2 regions of the Geobacillus sp. Manikaran-105 genome follow, and region 2 is predicted to be linked to the other one. Evidence: predicted binding sites of a transcription regulator. Region 2 holds the regulator's gene; the other holds the start of a gene.
What was found. The regulator Rex, encoded in region 2, represses fermentation and respiration genes when NADH is low (regulators of the CRP and FNR family bind a similar motif). The targets are predictions, from matches to a motif close to TTGTGAAATATTTCACAA.
Positions count from the first base shown of each region.

Region 1: the regulator Rex is predicted to act here: its motif matches at 2,882-2,899, upstream of CV945_RS04265 (nitrate reductase subunit alpha).

Region 1 is NZ_PIJG01000009.1:4,489-8,786, forward strand. It holds gene CV945_RS04265 (nitrate reductase subunit alpha) at 1-2,821, opposite strand, end outside; gene CV945_RS04270 (metal-dependent hydrolase) at 2,993-3,496, shown strand; gene CV945_RS04275 (alpha/beta hydrolase) at 3,583-4,298, shown strand, end outside.
Region 2 is NZ_PIJG01000067.1:3,562-7,859, forward strand. It holds gene abc-f (ribosomal protection-like ABC-F family protein) at 134-2,065, opposite strand; gene moaC (cyclic pyranopterin monophosphate synthase MoaC) at 2,161-2,649, shown strand; gene CV945_RS15250 (redox-sensing transcriptional repressor Rex) at 2,665-3,306, shown strand; gene tatA (twin-arginine translocase TatA/TatE family subunit) at 3,324-3,476, shown strand; gene tatC (twin-arginine translocase subunit TatC) at 3,497-4,246, shown strand.

The DNA.
Region 1 (4,298 bases), on a different contig from region 2:
TGATATCCGGGCAGCCGTCGGCGATGGAAGCGCGCCGGACAGTGCCGAGCCGGCGTTTCAACTGTTCATACTCGTCTTTCGCTGACCAGGCAATCCCTTTTGTGCCGATCGGCTGGCGGGCGACATTTGGACCTAAGGCGGTCATTTGGTCGTAAAGAAGGGTATAGTCGCGTTCAATGACGTGAATGTTCGGCATCGTTTTGCCCGGAATCGGTTCAGTTTCGCCTTTGCTCCAGTCTTTCACTTCACCGAACGGCTGCGCCAGCTCTTGCGCCGTATCGTGCAACAGCGGAGTGGCGACGACTTCTTTCATTGGCTTTAAGCCGGCTTGTTTGGCGACATCAGATACGGCTTTCGCGAGTGATTTGAAAATATCCCAGTCCGAGCGCGCTTCCCAGAGCGGAGGCACGGCTGGATTGAATGGATGGACGAACGGATGCATATCCGTGCTGCTTAAGTCATGTTTTTCATACCATGTCGCTGCCGGCAGGACGACATCGGAGTAGAGCGCTGTGCCGGCCATGCGGAAGTCCAAGTTGACAAGCAGATCGAGCTTGCCTTCCGGCGCTTCATCGCGCCAGCGGATTTCTTCCGGGCGCAGGCTGTCGCGGTCATCGTTTAACAAGCCGTTCGTCGTGCCAAGCAAATGTTTTAAGAAGTATTCGTGCCCTTTGCCGGAGCTTGAGATTAAGTTGGCGCGCCAGACGATCAAGTTGCGCGGAAAATTCGCCTCGTTGTCCGGATCTTCGATCGCAAACTGCAATTCTTTCTTTTTCAGCTGTTTCGCGACGTAGGCGCCGATCTCTTCCGGCGTGCGGGCTCCATGGCTTACTGCTTCGTTATACAGCTCGATGCCGTTTTTGTTAAACGTCGGGTACGACGGCAGCCAGCCAAGCCGCGCGGCCAAGACGTTGTAATCGCCAGGGTGTGAATAGCGCGCTTTTTTGGCCAGCGGTGAGATGAGCTCATCGACCGGCCGCTCTTCATAGCGCCATTGGTCGGTCGCAAAGTAAAAGAATGACGTGCCGTTTTGCAATTTCGCTGGTCCGACCCAGTCGCGAGCGGTGGCGATTGTCTGCCATCCTTCCACCGGCCGCAGCTTTTCCTGCCCGACGTAATGGGCCCAACCGCCGCCATTCACCCCTTGGGCGCCGACGAACAAGACAAGGTTCAAGACGGCGCGGTAAATCGTATCGGAGTTGAACCAATGGTTGATCCCGGCGCCGACGATGATCATCGACCGGCCGTTTGTGTCGATCGCGTTGTCGGCAAACTCACGGGCGATTTTCACGACGAGTTCGCGGTCGACGCCGGTGATCGCTTCTTGCCATGCTGGCGTGAATGGCACCTCGTCATCGTACGAGCGGGCGACTGTGCCGCCGATGCCGCGGTCAATGCCGTAGTTGGCCAAAATCAAATCATAGACGGTCGTGACGTAAACGTCTCCTGTTACGGTTTGCACTTTTTTCACTGGAACCGCGCGTTCGATCGTTTTTCCGCCCTCAGCGGTGAAATATGGAAGCTGGATCGAGATGACTTCATCTTCGCTCCCTAAAAACGACAGGCGTGGCTCAAGCGGCTGTTCTGTTTCCTCATCAACAAGATGCAAGTTCCATTTTCCTTTGTCTTCCCAGCGAGCGCCGATCGTTCCATTCGGCACGACAAACGAGTCGGTGTTTTCATCATAGATGACCGGCTTCCATTCGGCATTGTTCGTTTGTTTGCCAAGGTCTTTCGCCAACAAGAAGCGGCCGGCCGTCCATGTGCCGCCGTTTTGTTTTAAGGTGACGACAAACGGAAAATCGGTGTACGTTTTGGCATATCGTTCAAAATATGGAACGGTCCGTTTGACGTAATATTCGTTTAAAATAACATGTCCCATCGCCATCGCCAAGGCGCCGTCCGTCCCTTGCTTCACCGACAGCCAGTCGTCGGCGAATTTTGTCGACTCGGCGTAATCTGGGCTGACGGAGACGACTTTCGTGCCGCGGTAGCGCACTTCGGCTAAAAAGTGAGCGTCCGGAGTCCGGGTGAGCGGGACGTTCGAGCCCCAGGTGATGATGTAGCCGGCGTTGTACCAGTCGCTTGACTCCGGCACGTCCGTTTGGTCGCCCCAAATTTGCGGCGACGCCGGCGGCAAGTCGGCGTACCAATCATAGAAGCTTAACATCGGCCCGCCCATCAGCTGCATGAAGCGCGATCCGGCGGCATGGCTGACCATCGACATGGCTGGAATCGGGGAGAAGCCGACGTTGCGGTCCGGGCCGTATTTCACAACCGTATACAATAAAGAAGCGGCGACAAGCGTCAATGCTTCATCCCAGCTGACGCGCACGAATCCGCCCTTCCCGCGCGCCTGTTTGTAGCGCTTCGCTTTTTCGCGGTCTTCAACGATGCTTTTCCACGCCTCAAGCGGGTTGTTTGGATGATGGGAGAGCGCCTCGCGCCACATGTCAAGCAAGATGCCGCGGACATACGGGTATTTGACGCGCAGCGGGCTGTACATATACCATGAGAAGCTCGCGCCGCGCGGGCAGCCGCGCGGTTCAAAGTCCGGCATATCCGGCCCGGTCGACGGATAGTTGAGCTGCTGTCCTTCCCAGGTGACGATGCCGTTTTTGACGTAAATGTTCCAGCTGCACGACCCCGTGCAGTTGACGCCGTGAGTCGAGCGGACGACTTTGTCGTGCTGCCAGCGGCGACGGTACGCATCTTCCCAGGCGCGGTCGCCGTAGGTTGTTTCGCTATGGCCGTCGGCTTGGCGCTCGATCGGCCGAATATATTTGAAACGGTTGGTGAGCGGAGATCGTTTTCGTTTCATTTGCTTCACTCCTTATTAGCGTTGTGTACTTTTAACTATAGCCATGATGTCAATAACGCGATGTTAACTTTGTCACACTTGGCATCATTGTCACAAATCCGTCAAAGAAACGAACGAATATTCTTTTCTGTGGTATAATGGGGAAAACGATAAAAGTTTGAGGGGATTTCGTTGCGATACTCCAGCCATGTCATTGCCACATTATGCCTCGGCGCGGCGGCGGCCGCGCATACAACGCTGCCGTTTACCGCCGCCTATACGGCGGGGCTTGTCATCGGCAGCCTTCTTCCTGACATTGACGAGCCGTCGTCATACGTCGGCCGCCGTTCGTTCGGCGTCGCGGGGAAAGTAAAAGAAGCGTTCGGCCATCGCGGCATGACGCATTCGCTCATCGTCTGGGGGGTGCTTGCCGCCCTCGTCTGGCGCGACTCGGCGTCGCCGTTTACCGCTGGGCTCGTGCTCGGCTACTTGTTTCATATTGTGGAAGACTTTTTTTCTGTTCAAGGGGTGCCGCTGTTTTGGCCGTTTTCGTCCAAGCGGTGGAAAGTGCCGCTCTATCGGACGGGAAAAGGGATGGAGAAAGCATTGGTTGGCATCGCTTGGATCGCATTCGTCTATTTTGGCGTCAACGGCTTGTTTCACGAATGGTGGCGGTCATGGTTGTCGATGTGGTAACGGCGTCCGATCAAAAAAGGAAAAAAGAGGTGCGGCGGCGAATATAGTGAGAGGAACGGATTTGACTAGATAAGGGGGAGAGGAAGATGAGCGAACAATATCCGGTGCTCTCGGGCGCCGAGCCGTTTTATGCCGAAAACGGGCCGGCCGGGGTGCTGCTCGTGCACGGGTTCACCGGCACGCCCCACAGCATGCGCCCGCTCGCTGAAGCGTATGCGAAAGCCGGCTATACCGTTTGCCTGCCGCGCTTAAAAGGGCACGGAACGCATTACGAAGACATGGAACGGACGACGTTCCACGATTGGGTCGCCTCGGTCGAAGAAGGATATGGATGGCTGAAACAACGATGCCAAACCATTTTTGTCACCGGGCTGTCGATGGGCGGGACGCTGACGCTTTACATGGCAGAACGTTACCCGTCCATCCGCGGCATCGTCTTGATCAATGCGGCCATCGATATTCCGGCCATCCGCGCTGGGATGGCGGCCGGGGGTGAGCTGCCAAGATATCTCGACTCGATCGGTTCGGATTTGAAAAATCCGGATGTGAAAGAGCTGGCGTACGAGAAAACGCCGACGGCTTCGCTTCTTCAGCTGGCTAGGCTGATGGAGCAAGTGAAAAGCGAGCTGGAACGCGTGGCCTGCCCGGCGTTGATTTTCGTCTCGAACGAAGACCATGTCGTGCCGCCAGAAAACGCCGATCTCATTTTTCAACGCATTCCATCGGCGCAAAAAGAAATGGTCCGTCTTCAAAACAGCTATCATGTGGCGACGCTTGACTATGATCAACCGGTCATTATCGA
Region 2 (4,298 bases):
GCTTTCATGAACAAGGCAAAAGGCTGCTAAATGAGTTTGGCCTGTGATCGGCCTGGCGCGGTGATGATGCGCACGAGCAGTGCACATGAAGCCGCTAGATGCCCGTGTTGGCGTTCCCTGGCAGCGGATTGGCTCAAAACGAGGCGTAGAGCTGTTCCCACTCGGCCAATAACGTTTCAAGCTGCTGTTTCCGCTTTTCGTTTTCTTGCGTGAGCTGCTGCACGGTTTCATAATCGCCGTATACAGACGGGTCGCACAGCTGCTGCTCGGTTTCAGCGATTTGTGCTTCCAGTGCGGCGATCTCGGCTTCGATCTCTTCCAGACGGCGCTGCCGTTGGCGCTGTCGTCTTTTTTCCTCTTTTTCTTGCTCGTATGTGGATTTGGCTGTTTCGCCGCTGTCCGGTGATGCGGGCGGGTGGGAGTCCAGGCGCGCCAATTCGCGCATTTCTTCTTTTTTCGCCACGTAATAGTCATAGTCTCCTAAATATTCGACAAGCCCATCGCCCGAGAGTTCAAACAGCTTTGTCGCGATGCGATTAATGAAATAGCGGTCGTGGGAGACGAACAAGATCGTTCCCGGATAGTCGACAAGCGCCTGCTCGAGCATCTCTTTGCTGTCAAGGTCGAGATGGTTGGTCGGTTCATCCAACAAGAGAACGTTGGCTTTTTGAAGCATGAGTTTGGCGAGCGCCAGGCGTGCTTTCTCTCCGCCGCTTAAGGCGGAAACCGGTTTTAAGACGTCGTCGCCGGAAAACAAAAAGTTGCCGAGCACGGTGCGAATTTCTTTTTCGGTTTTGTCCGGGTAGGCGTCCCACAACTCGTCGAGCACTCGTTTGTTTGTCGACAGTTCCGCCTGGTTTTGGTCGTAATAGCCGATTTTCACATTTGCACCGTACCGGAGCTTTCCGGATTGAACTGGGAGCTTTCCGGCGATCGTCTTCAACAATGTCGACTTGCCGATGCCGTTTGGTCCGACCAAGGCGACACTCTCCCCCCGTGTGATGCGAAAGCTGATTTGGCGGATGACCGGTGCGCCTTCGCGATAGCCGGCGGTCAATTGCTCTGCGGTGAGCACCTCATGGCCGCTCGGCCGCTCAATCGCAAAAGAAAAAGAAGCTGATTTTTCATCTCCGGCCGGGCGTTCAAGCCGCTCCATTTTTTCGAGCTGCTTTCGCCGGCTTTGCGCCCGTTTCGTTGTCGAGGCGCGGGCGATGTTGCGCCGGATGAAGTCTTCGAGGCGGGCGATTTCCTCCTGTTGCTTTTCGTATCGTTTTAGCTCTTGTTCGTATTGCTCAGCCCGAAGCTCCAAATAGCGGCTGTAATTGCCGCTATACCGCTTAAGCGTCGCGTTGGACAGCTCGTACACTTCGGTGACGACTTTGTCCAAAAAGTAGCGGTCATGGGAAACGAGCAGAACGGCGCCGGGGTATGCCTGTAAATATTGCTCGAGCCATGTGAGCGTATCGAGGTCCAAATGGTTCGTCGGCTCGTCTAAAATGAGCAAGTCCGGCTTGGCCAACAGCAGTTTTCCAAGGGCGAGCCGCGTCCGCTGTCCGCCGCTTAGCGAGGAAACGGGCGTTGTTTGGTAATCGTATGACGAAAATTGCAGCCCGTGCAAAACAGAGCGGATGTCGGCTTCATACTGATAGCCCCCTTGTTCTTTGTATTGCTCTTGCAAGTTGTCATACGCTTGAAGCGTTTTTTCGTAGCGGGACGGATCGGCGAGCAGATCCGGGTCGCCAAGCTGGGCGCCGAGCTCTGCCAGCTGCGCTTCGATCGCCCGGAGCGGCGCGAATACGTCCAGCATCTCGTCCCAAATGGAGCGTGACGAGTCGAGCCCGCTGTTTTGCGCCAAATAGCCGATTTTGATATGGCTTGGCTTGATGATTTCACCGCTGTCGGAAGAAAGTTCGCCGGCGATGATCTTCAGCAGCGTCGATTTGCCTGCGCCGTTGCGGCCGACAAGAGCAATGCGGGCGCGGGACTGTATTTCTAGTTTTATATTCGATAAAATAAGGTCAGCGCCAAAATATTTCGTGAGTCCATTCACTTGCAAAATGATCATGTCCGTCACCTCGCGAATAGTTTAACGCAAGTCGCGAAAACGGTCAAAGACAGATAACGAAAAATGGTGTATAGTGATAAATGGAGGAGATTGTCTTGTCATCGTTTACGCATTTCAATGAACAAGGCCGGGCGAAAATGGTCGACATTACACACAAGGAAGATACGGTCAGGATAGCGGTGGCGAGAACGAGCGTCACCGTCAATGAAGAGATTTACGAAAAGATGACGAACAATGCCATTGAGAAAGGTGATGTGCTGGCGGTAGCCCAGGTGGCCGGGGTCATGGCGGCGAAAAAAACGGCCGATCTCATTCCGATGTGCCATCCGCTTATGTTAAAAGGCGTCGATATTGCCTTTGCTTGGGAAAAAGAGGCGGAAGCGTATAAACTTGTGATTACCGTGACGGTCAAAACGAAAGGGAGCACAGGAGTGGAGATGGAAGCGCTGACGGCGGCTTCGGTATGCGCATTGACTGTGTACGACATGTGCAAATCGCTCGATAAAGGAATGACGATCGGTCCAACGTATTTGGTCGAAAAAACGGGCGGGAAGTCCGGCCATTATCGACGGAAAACCGATTAGCTGGGGGATGAAACGATGAGCAACGAACAACCGAAAATCCCGCAGGCGACTGCCAAGCGTCTGCCGTTATACTATCGGTTTTTGAAAAATTTACATGCCTCAGGGAAGCAGCGCGTGTCCTCCGCCGAGCTGAGCGAGGCGGTGAAAGTCGATCCGGCGACAATTCGCCGCGACTTTTCGTATTTTGGCGCGCTCGGCAAAAAAGGATACGGGTATAATGTCAATTATTTGTTGTCGTTTTTCCGCCAGACGCTTGAAGAGGACGAAGTGACCGAAGTCGCCTTGTTTGGCGTCGGCAATTTAGGCACCGCCTTTTTAAACTACAACTTTTCGAAAAATAACAACACGAAAATTGTCATGGCGTTTGATGTCGATGAACGGAAGGTCGGAACGACAGTCGGCGGGGTGCCGGTCTATCATCTCGATGAGCTGGAGGAGCGGCTTCGCGGCGACATTCCGGTCGCGATTTTAACCGTGCCGGCCGCCGCGGCTCAAGCGCTGACCGACCGCCTTGTCGCGCAAGGAATTAAAGGCATTTTAAACTTTACTCCGGCGCGGTTGAACGTGCCGAACCATATTCGCGTCCATCATATCGATTTAGCCATTGAGCTGCAGTCGCTCGTCTATTTTTTGAAAAACTATCCATCGCCATCGTAAAAAGGAGAGAACAACACATGAAATATTTGTTGCTCGTTCTTGTCATTTTGTTGCTGTTTGGCACGAAAAAGCTGCCGGAGTTGGGGCGGTCGTTCGGCCAGTCGCTTCGCGAGTTTAAAGACGCCACAAAAGGGCTCGCTGATGACGAAGAAACGAAAACCGACCGATGACAAGGCAGGATGGGGAAACGATGAATGACAAAGAAATGTCCGTGTATGAACACCTCGGAGAGCTGCGGAAACGGCTGATCATCGTGCTTCTCTTTTTCGTTGCGGCGCTTGTAGCCAGCTTCTTTTTTGTCGACGACGTCATTGTGTATTTGCAGCACACTGCGGAAGCGAAACAGCTGACGATGAACGCGTTCCGCCTCACCGATCCGATTAAAGTGTATTTTCAGTTTGCCTTTGTCATTGCCGCTGTACTGACCGCTCCGGTGCTGCTCTATCAAATTTGGGCGTTCGTCAGTCCGGGGCTGTATAAAAAAGAGCGGAAAGCAACGCTCAGCTACATTCCAGCATCGATCATTCTATTTTTAGCCGGGGTTGGTTTTGCGTATTTCGTCTTGTTTCCATTTGTCGTCCGGTTTATGAATCAGCTGGCGGAACGGCTCGGCATTCAACAGATGATCGGCATTAACGAATATTTTCAGTTTTTGCTGCAGCTCGTGCTGCCGTTTGGCATCGTGTTTCAGCTGCCGATTGTTGTCCTGTTTTTCACCCGCTTAGGGCTTATTACGCCGCAGCTTCTTGTTCGCATCCGCAAGTATGCGTATTTGGCGCTGCTTATTTTAGCGGCCGCCATTACGCCGCCGGATGTGTTGTCGCAAGTGATCGTCATGATTCCACTGACGCTTTTGTATGAGGGGAGCATCTGGGTTGCCAAAATCGGCTATCGAAAGGCACAATTAGCAGCGGAGGAAGGAAGCGGCGATCCATATTGAGGGCAGCATCAAGAGGACGGTTCATACGGCGCCAGGCAAAAACCCTCCCCCA